DNA from 3 places in the Kitasatospora sp. NPDC097691 genome. Region 2 is predicted to be linked to each of the others. Evidence: predicted binding sites of a transcription regulator. Region 2 holds the regulator's gene; each other region holds the start of a gene.
What was found. Region 2 encodes HrcA, which represses chaperone genes, less so after heat shock. Its sites were predicted from a motif close to TTNGCACTCNGNNNNNCNGAGTGCNAA; they were not measured.
Positions count from the first base shown of each region.

Region 1: a site for HrcA is predicted at 1,400-1,426, ahead of groL (chaperonin GroEL). Genes of this name have one in related genera too.
Region 3: a site for HrcA is predicted at 1,789-1,815, ahead of groES (co-chaperone GroES). Genes of this name have one in related genera too.

Region 1 is NZ_JBEORY010000023.1:102,619-105,893, reverse strand. It holds gene thrC (threonine synthase) at 1-166, shown strand, start outside; gene ABTY56_RS18710 (MoaD/ThiS family protein) at 241-519, shown strand; gene ABTY56_RS18705 (cold-shock protein) at 1,057-1,260, shown strand; gene groL (chaperonin GroEL) at 1,583-3,205, shown strand.
Region 2 is NZ_JBEORY010000021.1:99,623-102,897, forward strand. It holds gene dnaJ (molecular chaperone DnaJ) at 1-861, opposite strand, end outside; gene hrcA (heat-inducible transcriptional repressor HrcA) at 935-1,969, opposite strand; gene htpX (zinc metalloprotease HtpX) at 2,272-3,192, shown strand; gene pspAB (PspA-associated protein PspAB) at 3,228-3,275, shown strand, end outside.
Region 3 is NZ_JBEORY010000005.1:86,195-89,469, forward strand. It holds gene groL (chaperonin GroEL) at 1-1,206, opposite strand, end outside; gene groES (co-chaperone GroES) at 1,342-1,647, opposite strand; gene ABTY56_RS05320 (hypothetical protein) at 1,898-2,209, shown strand; gene ABTY56_RS05325 (THUMP-like domain-containing protein) at 2,304-3,275, shown strand, end outside.

The sequences.
Region 1 (3,275 bases), on a different contig from region 2:
GAAGAAGCTGGTCGAGACCGGGCAGCTGGACCCGGCCAAGGAGACCGTCGCGATCAACACCGGCGACGGCCTGAAGACCCTGGACGCCGTCTCCGACGCCGGGATGAGCGCCGTCATCCGCCCGACGCTGGACTCGTTCCGCGCCGCCGGCCTCGCGTCCGCCTGAGCCACCGGCCTCGAACCGGTCGCCGCCGGCCTCGAACCACTGCCCCACCAGGCCCCACCCCCGCAAGGAGAGCCATGAGCGCCAACGTCCGCATCCCCACCATCCTGCGCACCTACACCGGCGGCGCGGCCGAGGTGACCGCCGAGGGCGCCACCCTGGCCGAGGTCATCGCCGACCTGGAGAAGAACCACGCGGGCATCTCCGCCCGCATCCTGGACGACACCGGCAAGCTGCGCCGTTTCGTCAACGTCTACGTGAACGACGACGACGTGCGCTTCGCCGAGGGCCTGGCGACCGAGATCAAGGACGGCGCCGGCGTCTCGATCATTCCGGCGGTGGCCGGCGGCTGCTGAGCCGTTCCGCCCGCCTTTCGGCCGCCCGTACGTACGGAATTCCGCTCTCCGTATGTACGGGCGGCCGGTTGCATTCCGGCGGGAATATTTCCGAGTCGAGTCGGAGTAGAGTGTCGCTCGGTTGGGAACAGGGGTTCCCTCTCGGCCATCCGCGGTGTTCCGCCGGCGGGCGTCCGGCCGGTGGGTCCGGCCCGTGAAACATGTCAGGCCGATGTCAGAATTACCGTGGGGATTTGGGTAATTCGTCCGCTATGCCCCGCGTGGAATGCCGAGATTTTTCCGATTCGGCCCGTCCTGTCCCTTGATATCGAGGCGGAATTACCGGCGGTTGACCCTGTTGCAGAGGGCTTCGGTCCGGATACATTCAGCGGCGGTCGGCGCAATCACCCGCTCACCGGAGGCCGTTGGGCGTTCCGTGCGGAGGGTTGCGGCGTGCACGGCTGCGCCCAGGGGGGGTCCCCGGGCGGGCCGTCAACCAACCCGGGCCCGCGACCTGCGGGCGCGTGAAGGGCCAGCACAGCACTAGGGGAGTTCGGAATGGCTCAGGGCACCGTCAAGTGGTTCAACGCGGAGAAGGGCTACGGCTTTATCGCGGTCGACGGTGGTGCGGACGTCTTCGTCCACTACAGCGCGATCCAGATGGACGGCTACCGCACCCTTGAGGAGGGCCAGCGGGTCGAGTTCGAGATTTCCCAGGGACAGAAGGGCCCGCAGGCGGACATGGTTCGCGCGGCGGTCTGACCCCTTCCGACTCCAGGAGCTCGGCGCGGCCCACGGCTGGTGACCGCTCGCTTCTCGACGGGCCCGTACGACACGCGTCGTGCGGGCCCGTCGCCGTTCCCGGGCGGCCCCAGCGGCGGCTCGCGGGTTGGCGATTGGGCTTGCACTCGACCACCCGGAGTGCTAATCATTGGCGTTAGCACTCACAGCGTGAGAGTGACAGCGGACCGGGTCGGTGAGGCCCCCGGGAGCGGTAGGGGAAAAGACCCCCGCACACCAGGGCCGTCCGTCGCGGGCACCCCTTGGTCCGAGCAGTCGACCGTGTCCCGGAGGACCACTTCTGATGGCCAAGATCATCGCCTTTGATGAGGAAGCTCGCCGCGGCCTTGAGCGTGGCATGAACCAGCTCGCCGACGCAGTGAAGGTCACGCTCGGCCCCAAGGGCCGCAACGTCGTGCTGGAGAAGAAGTGGGGCGCCCCCACGATCACCAACGACGGTGTCTCCATCGCCAAGGAGATCGAGCTCGAGGACCCGTACGAGAAGATCGGCGCGGAGCTCGTCAAGGAGGTCGCCAAGAAGACGGACGACGTCGCGGGTGACGGCACCACCACCGCCACCGTGCTCGCCCAGGCCCTGGTTCGCGAGGGTCTGCGCAACGTCGCCGCCGGCGCCAACCCGATGGCCCTGAAGCGCGGTATCGAGAAGGCCGTCGCCGCCGTCTCGGACCAGCTGCTGGCCCAGGCCAAGGACGTGGAGACCAAGGAGCAGATCGCCTCCACCGCCTCCATCTCCGCCGCCGACACCCAGATCGGCGAGCTGATCGCCGAGGCCATGGACAAGGTCGGCAAGGAAGGCGTCATCACCGTCGAGGAGAGCAACACCTTCGGTCTGGAGCTCGAGCTCACCGAGGGTATGCGCTTCGACAAGGGCTACATCTCCGCCTACTTCGCCACCGACCTGGAGCGGATGGAGGCGACCTTCGAGGACCCCTACATCCTCATCGCCAACTCCAAGATCGGCTCGGTCAAGGACCTGCTCCCGCTGCTGGAGAAGGTCATGCAGAGCGGCAAGCCGCTCGTCATCATCGCCGAGGACGTCGAGGGCGAGGCCCTGTCGACCCTGGTCGTGAACAAGATCCGCGGCACCTTCAAGTCCGTCGCCGTCAAGGCCCCGGGCTTCGGCGACCGCCGCAAGGCCATGCTCGGCGACATCGCCATCCTCACCGGTGGCACGGTCATCTCCGAGGAGGTCGGCCTCAAGCTGGAGAACGCCGGCATCGACCTGCTGGGCACCGCCCGCAAGGTGGTCATCACCAAGGACGAGACCACCATCGTCGACGGTGGCGGCGACAGCGAGCAGGTCGCGGGCCGCGTGAACCAGATCCGCGCCGAGATCGAGAACAGCGACTCGGACTACGACCGCGAGAAGCTCCAGGAGCGCCTCGCCAAGCTGGCCGGCGGCGTGGCCGTCATCAAGGCCGGCGCGGCCACCGAGGTGGAGCTCAAGGAGCGCAAGCACCGCATCGAGGACGCCGTCCGCAACGCCAAGGCCGCCGTCGAGGAGGGCATCGTCGCCGGTGGTGGCGTCGCCCTGCTGCAGGCCGGTGTCGCCTTCGACAAGCTGGAGCTGGACGGCGACGAGGCCACCGGTGCCAACATCGTCAAGGTCGCGCTGGAGGCCCCGATCAAGCAGATCGCGACCAACGCCGGCCTGGAGGGTGGCGTCGTGGTGGAGAAGGTGCGCAACCTCCCCGCCGGTCACGGCCTGAACGCCGCCACCAACGAGTACGTCGACCTGGTCGCCGCGGGCATCATCGACCCGGCCAAGGTCACCCGCTCCGCGCTGCAGAACGCCGCCTCCATCGCGGCGCTGTTCCTCACCACCGAGGCCGTCATCGCCGACAAGCCGGAGAAGGCCGCCGCGGCCGCCGGCGGCGGCATGCCGGGCGGTGACATGGACTTCTGATCCTGATCGCTTCGATCGGATCGGTTGGACCTCGTCCGCGTGGGCGGTTCCCTTCGGGGAGCCGCCCACG
Region 2 (3,275 bases):
CTGCAGCGGCACCTGGGTGCCGAGCGAGGCCGCCGTCATCGGGATGGTGACGGTGCAGTGCAGGTCGTCCCCGCGCCGCTGGAAGATGGCGTGGGTGGTCTCGGCGATCTCGACGTACAGGTCGCCGGCCGGGCCGCCGCCGGGGCCGACCTCGCCCTCGCCGGCCAGCTGGATCCGGGTGCCGTTGTCGACACCGGCCGGGATCTTGACGGTCAGGGTGCGACGGGCGCGGACCCGGCCGTCGCCGGCGCACTCCGGGCACGGGGTCGGCACGACGGTGCCGAAGCCCTGGCACTGCGGGCAGGGCCGGGAGGTCATGACCTGGCCCAGGAAGGACCGGGTGACCTGGGAGACCTCGCCCTTGCCGCGGCACATGTCACAGGTCTGCGCGGAGGTGCCGGGGGCTGCGCCCTCGCCGCTGCAGGTGGTGCAGGTGACGGCGGTGTCGACCTGGAGTTCCTTGGTGGTGCCGAAGGCGGCCTCCTCCAGGGTGATCTCCAGCCGGATCATGGCGTCCTGTCCGCGGCGGGTGCGCGAGCGCGGCCCGCGCTGGCCGGCCGCGGCGCCGAAGAAGGCGTCCATGATGTCGGAGAAGCCAAAGCCCGCCGCGCCCGCGCCGAAGCCGCCCGCGCCACCGCCGCCCGGGGACAGCGGGTCGCCGCCGAGGTCGTAGACCTGGCGCTTCTGCGGGTCGGAGAGCACCTCGTAGGCGGCGTTGATCTCCTTGAACCGCTCCTGCGTCTTCGGGTCCGGGTTGACGTCCGGGTGCAGTTCGCGTGCCAGGCGCCGGAACGCCTTCTTGATCTCGTCCTGCCCCGCATCCCGTCGGACGCCGAGTACCGCGTAGTAGTCCGTGGCCACCAAATGCTCCGCTTGTTCCGCCTGTAGTAGTGCTGAGACTGGACGCCATTGGTTGTCCAACGGCGACTGTTTGCTACGACTCGGCCAGGATCTGGCCCACGTACCGCGCCACCGCCCGCACCGCCCCCATTGTGCCCGGGTAGTCCATCCGGGTCGGACCGATCACACCCAGTTTGGCCACGCTCTCGTCGCCCGAACCGTAACCGACGGACACGACCGAGGTGGAATTCAGCCCTTCGTAGGCGTTCTCCCGCCCGATCCGGACCGTCATCGCGGCGTCGTTGGTCTCACCCAGGAGGCGGAGCAGGATGACCTGCTCCTCCAGGGCCTCCAGCACCGGCTGGATGGTGAGCGGGAAGTCGTGGCCGAAGCGGGTGAGGTTTGCCGTGCCGGCCAGCATGATCCGCTCCTCGTTCTGTTCCGCGAGCGTCTCGAACAGTGTCGCCAGGACCGTGCTGACGGTCGGCCGGTCGGCCTGCTCGAACATCGCCGGGAGCTCCTCCAGCACGCCCGGGACCTCGGGGAGGCGACGGCCGGCGGCTCTGGTGTTGAGCGCCGTCCGCAGCTCCGCCAGGACGGTCTCGCCGACCGTACCCGGGCAGTCGACCATCCGCTGCTCGACCCGGCCGGTGTTGGTGATCAGCACCAGCATCACCTTGGCCGGGGCCAGCGCCACCAGCTCGATGTGCCGGACGGTCGAGCGCGTCAGCGACGGGTACTGCACCACGGCGACCTGCCGGGTCAGCTGGGCGAGCAGCCGCACGGTGCGCGCGACCACGTCGTCCAGGTCGACCGCGCCGTCCAGGAAGTGCCGGATCGCCCGGCGCTCGGGGGCGCTCATCGGCTTGATCTCGGCGAGCTTGTCGACGAAGAGGCGGTAGCCCTTGTCGGTCGGGATGCGGCCGGCGCTGGTGTGCGGCTGGTGGATGTAGCCCTCCTCCTCCAGCGCCGCCATGTCGTTGCGGACGGTCGCCGGCGAGACCCCGAGGTTGTGCCGCTCCACCAGGGCCTTGGAGCCGACCGGCTCCTCGGTGCCCACGTAGTCCTGCACGATCGCGCGGAGCACGGCGAGCTTGCGGTCGTCCAGCTGGCGGACCTCACCGGCCATGGGGCACGCACCTCCGTCTTCGCACGTTGTCCGTCTGTGTCCCTGTGTGTCCCTGTGTGCTGCAGCGGGCCGCTCCGGGAGGCCCCGACCTTGGCACTCTGAACACCCGAGTGCCAAAACCGTACCTGCCAGTGTAAGGCCCGGGTCCTACGGCAGGAACGGCCCGACCGGCGTGATCCTGCCCGCAGTTCCGGGTACGGCCCGCGAGGCGGCCACCGTTCACCGGTTCCCGGCGCGCGAGTGGTGCTCCGGGGCCGTCCGGGTGGGAGCATCGGAAGCGACGGCGAATGGAGGAGCAAGCGATGTCGAGCTCGGGCCAGCACACCCGTTTCGCGCCCGACCGCGGCCTGACCGGCCGCATGGTCGTGACGATGTTCGTGATCGGGCTGCTGTACGTCGGTTTCACCGGCCTGCTGATCGCGCTGCTGCGCGGCGCCTGGCCGCTGATCGTCCTGATCTCCGGCGGGCTGTTCGTGGCCCAGTTCTGGTTCAGCGACAAGATCACCGAACGGGCCATGGGCGCCCACCAGGTGACCCCGGAGGAGTTCCCCCAGCTGCACGGCACGATCGACCGGCTCTGCGCCCTGGCCGACATGCCCAAACCGCGCGTGGCGGTCGCCGACAACGACATGCCCAACGCCTTCGCCACCGGCCGCAACCCGCAGAACGCGGTGGTCTGCGTGACCACCGGCCTGCTGCGCCGGCTGGAGCCGGAGGAGCTGGAGGGCGTCCTCGCGCACGAGCTGTCCCACGTCGCCCACCGGGACGTCGCGGTGATGACGATCGCCGGCTTCCTCGGCGTGCTCGCCGGCGCGATGACCCGGATCGCCGTGTACGGCGGGTTCATGGGCGGCGGGCGCAACAACAACGACCAGAACGCGGCCATCGTGGCCCTGATCATCCCGCTGGTCTCGATGGTCGTGTACGCGATCAGCTTCCTGCTCACCCGGCTGCTGTCCCGCTACCGCGAGCTGGCGGCCGACCGCGCCGCCGCCCAGCTCACCGGCCGGCCCAGCGCGCTCGCCTCGGCCCTGACCAAGGTGACGGGGCAGATCGCGGCCATCCCCAGCAAGGACCTGCGCCAGGCGCAGCCGTACAACGCCTTCTACTTCGCCCCCGCGCTGAGCGCGCGGGAGACCGCCACGCAGCTGTTCTCCACCCACCCGACGCTGGAGAAGCGACTGGCGCAGCTGGCGAAGATCACCGAGCAGCTGGGCCGCTGATCCCGCGCCCCGCCGTTCGACACGAAAGGACCGCCGTGGGAATCCTGGACGCCCTGTTCGGCCGCACCAAGCCCGTCAAGCCC
Region 3 (3,275 bases), on a different contig from region 2:
CGCCGAGATGGCGTCCTCCAGGCGGTGCTTGCGCTCCTTCAGCTCCACCTCGGTGGCGGCGCCGACCTTGATGACGCAGACGCCGCCGGCCAGCTTGGCCAGGCGCTCCTGCAGCTTCTCGCGGTCCCAGTCGGAGTCGGTGGCGGCGATCTCACCCTTGATCTGGGCGACGCGGCCGGCCACGGCCTCGGCGTCACCGGCACCGTCGACGACGGTGGTCTCGTCCTTGGTGATGGTCACGCGGCGGGCGGTGCCCAGCACGTCCAGGCCGACCTGGTCGAGCTTGAGGCCGACCTCCTCGGAGATGACCGTGCCGCCGGTCAGGGTGGCCAGGTCGCCCAGGATCGCCTTGCGGCGGTCACCGAAGCCCGGGGCCTTGACGGCGACGGCGTTGAAGGTGCCGCGGATCTTGTTCACGACCAGGGTCGACAGCGCCTCGCCGTCGACGTCCTCGGCGATGATCAGCAGCGGCTTGGTGGCACCGCCCTGCAGGATCTTCTCCAGCAGCGGCAGCAGCTCCTGGATGGAGGAGATCTTGCCCTGGTTGATCAGGATGTACGGGTCCTCCAGGACCGCCTCCTGCCGCTCCGCGTCGGTGACGAAGTACGGCGACAGGTAGCCCTTGTCGAACTGCATGCCCTCGGTGAAGTCCAGCTCCACGCCGAAGGTGTTCGACTCCTCGACGGTGATGACACCGTCCTTGCCGACCTTGTCGATCGCCTCGGCGATCAGCTCGCCGACCTGGGTGTCCTGCGCGGAGAGGGACGCGACGGCGGCGACGTCGTCCTTGCCCTCGATCTCGCGGGCGACGGAGAGCAGGTGCTCGGAGACGGCGGCGACGGCCTTGTCGATGCCCTTCTTCAGGGCGGCCGGGCCGGCGCCGGCGGCGACGTTGCGCAGGCCCTCGTTGACCAGGGCCTGGGCCAGCACGGTGGCGGTGGTGGTGCCGTCACCCGCGACGTCGTTGGTCTTGGTGGCGACCTCCTTGACGAGCTGCGCGCCAAGGTTCTCGTACGGGTCGTCCAGCTCGACCTCGCGGGCGATGGTGACACCGTCGTTGGTGATGGTCGGGGCGCCGAACTTCTTGTCGATGACGACGTTGCGGCCCTTGGGGCCGATGGTCACCTTGACGGTGTCGGCCAGCTTGTTGACACCGCGCTCCAGCGAGCGGCGGGCGTCCTCGTCGAACTGCAGGATCTTCGCCATGTTCCCTATTCCCTCGGGGCTGCGGCCGGCCCACCGGCCGCCGAACTACGTGAACCAACAACCACGCCCCGGGCCCCTGTCACTTGGGACACGGATCCGGGGCGGGTCGGAACGACTTACTTCTCGATGCTGCGTTTACTTCTCGATGATGGCGAGAACGTCACGAGCCGAGAGGACGAGGTACTCCTCGCCCTGGTACTTCACCTCGGTGCCGCCGTACTTCGAGTACAGGACGATGTCACCGACGGCGACGTCGAGCGGCAGACGCTGGCCGTCCTCGAAGCGGCCCGGGCCGACGGCCAGGACGACGCCCTCCTGGGGCTTCTCCTTGGCGGTGTCCGGGATGACCAGGCCGGAGGCCGTGGTCGTCTCGGCGTCGAGCGGCTGGACCACGATGCGGTCCTCAAGCGGCTTGATGGCAACCTTGCTGCTGGTGGTCACGTCCGAGCTCCCCTTCGGAGATTACGGGGTTTTCTAACGGGTAGGGGCGAGCCTGCGAGTCTGCCGTCGCGGGGGTCAGACACACGTTTTCGCGTTAGCACTCCCCCGGTGGGGAGTGCCAAGGACGACCATAGGCCCGTGTTAGCACTCAGTCAACCAGAGTGCCAACGGCGCGCCCCGGACAGTCCCGGATGACGGATGAGTACCCGTACTCATGTGCGACCGTCGGCCCCCTCGGGACACTCGTGCCATGACCGACACCCCGGTACGCCTCGACCCGTCCGACGCGAAGGACGCCGTGCTCGCGCTGGCACTCCTGCCGGTGCTGGCCGCCCTCCCGCTCGTCGCCTTCTGGCTGGGCGGTGCGGCGGCCGAGGCCGCCGGCTCCGACACGGGCGGCGACGTCGCCTACGGCGCACTCTGCGCCCTGTTCGTCGGCTGGGGCGTGCCCATCGCCGTCGCCGTGCGCAGCGAGCGGGCCGGCTACCGGCTGCTGCCGATCGCCGCCACGATCGCCCCGATCACCCTGCCCGTCCTGCTCTGCCTGGGCGCCTTCGGATGAGCGCGCCGCCGGCCCTCTCCACGGCCCCGGCCCTGCTCCGCCCGCTCGCGCCCGTCCCGGGCACGGCGCTGCGCCGACCGGCGAGAATGGCCCCGTGGACACCGAGAACCTCCAGCCCCTGCTGACACCCGAGGGCCAGGCCCTGCTCGCCGAGCTGCGCGAGTTCACCCCCGAGGAGGAGCTCGCGCTGGCCACCCGGCTGCGGCGGGAGCACCCGGCGGAGCTGGTCTCGGCGGCCTTCGGGCAGGCACGGCTGCGGCAGCGGGCGCGCGCGAAGTTCGGGTCGGACGCCGACCTGATGTACTTCACGCCCAACGGGGTCGAGCAGTCCACCCGCCGCAGCGTGGCCGAGTGGCGGGCGCGCCGGTTCGCCGAGCTGGGCGTACGGCGGCTGGCGGACCTGTGCTGCGGCATCGGCGGGGACGTGCTGGCGCTGGCCCGGGCGGGCATCGAGGTGCTGGCCGTCGACAAGGACCCGGCGGCCTGTGCCGCCACCGCCGCGAACGCCGCCGCACTGGGCCTGGCCGAGCTGGTGGAGGTGCGCTGCGCGGACGTCGCCGAGGTGGACGTCACCGGCTACGACGCGGTGTTCACCGACCCGGCCCGACGGACCTCGCGCGGCCGGGTGTTCGACCCCGAGGCGTACGCCCCGCCGCTCTCCTGGGCGATCGAGGCCGGCCGGCGGACCCCGATCGGGGCGCTGAAGGTCGCGCCGGGCATCCCCCACGAGGCCGTCCCGGCGGACGCCGAGGCCGAGTGGGTCTCCGACCACGGCGACGTCAAGGAGGCGGTGCTCTGGTTCGGCACCAAGGCCGCGAGCCCGCACCGCGCCACCCTGCTGCCGCACGGCGACAGCCTCACCGGCGGCGACCTGCCCGACCCGCCGGCCGGCCCGGTCGGGCGCTACCTGTACGAGCCGGACGGCGCGGTGATCCGGGCGCACCTGGTGGCCGAGGTGGCCGAGCAGGTCGGCGGCCGGCTGATCGACCCGAAGATCGCCTACCTGACCTCGGACGAGCTGATCGCCACCCCGTACGCGCACGCCTTCGAGCTCACCGACGTGATG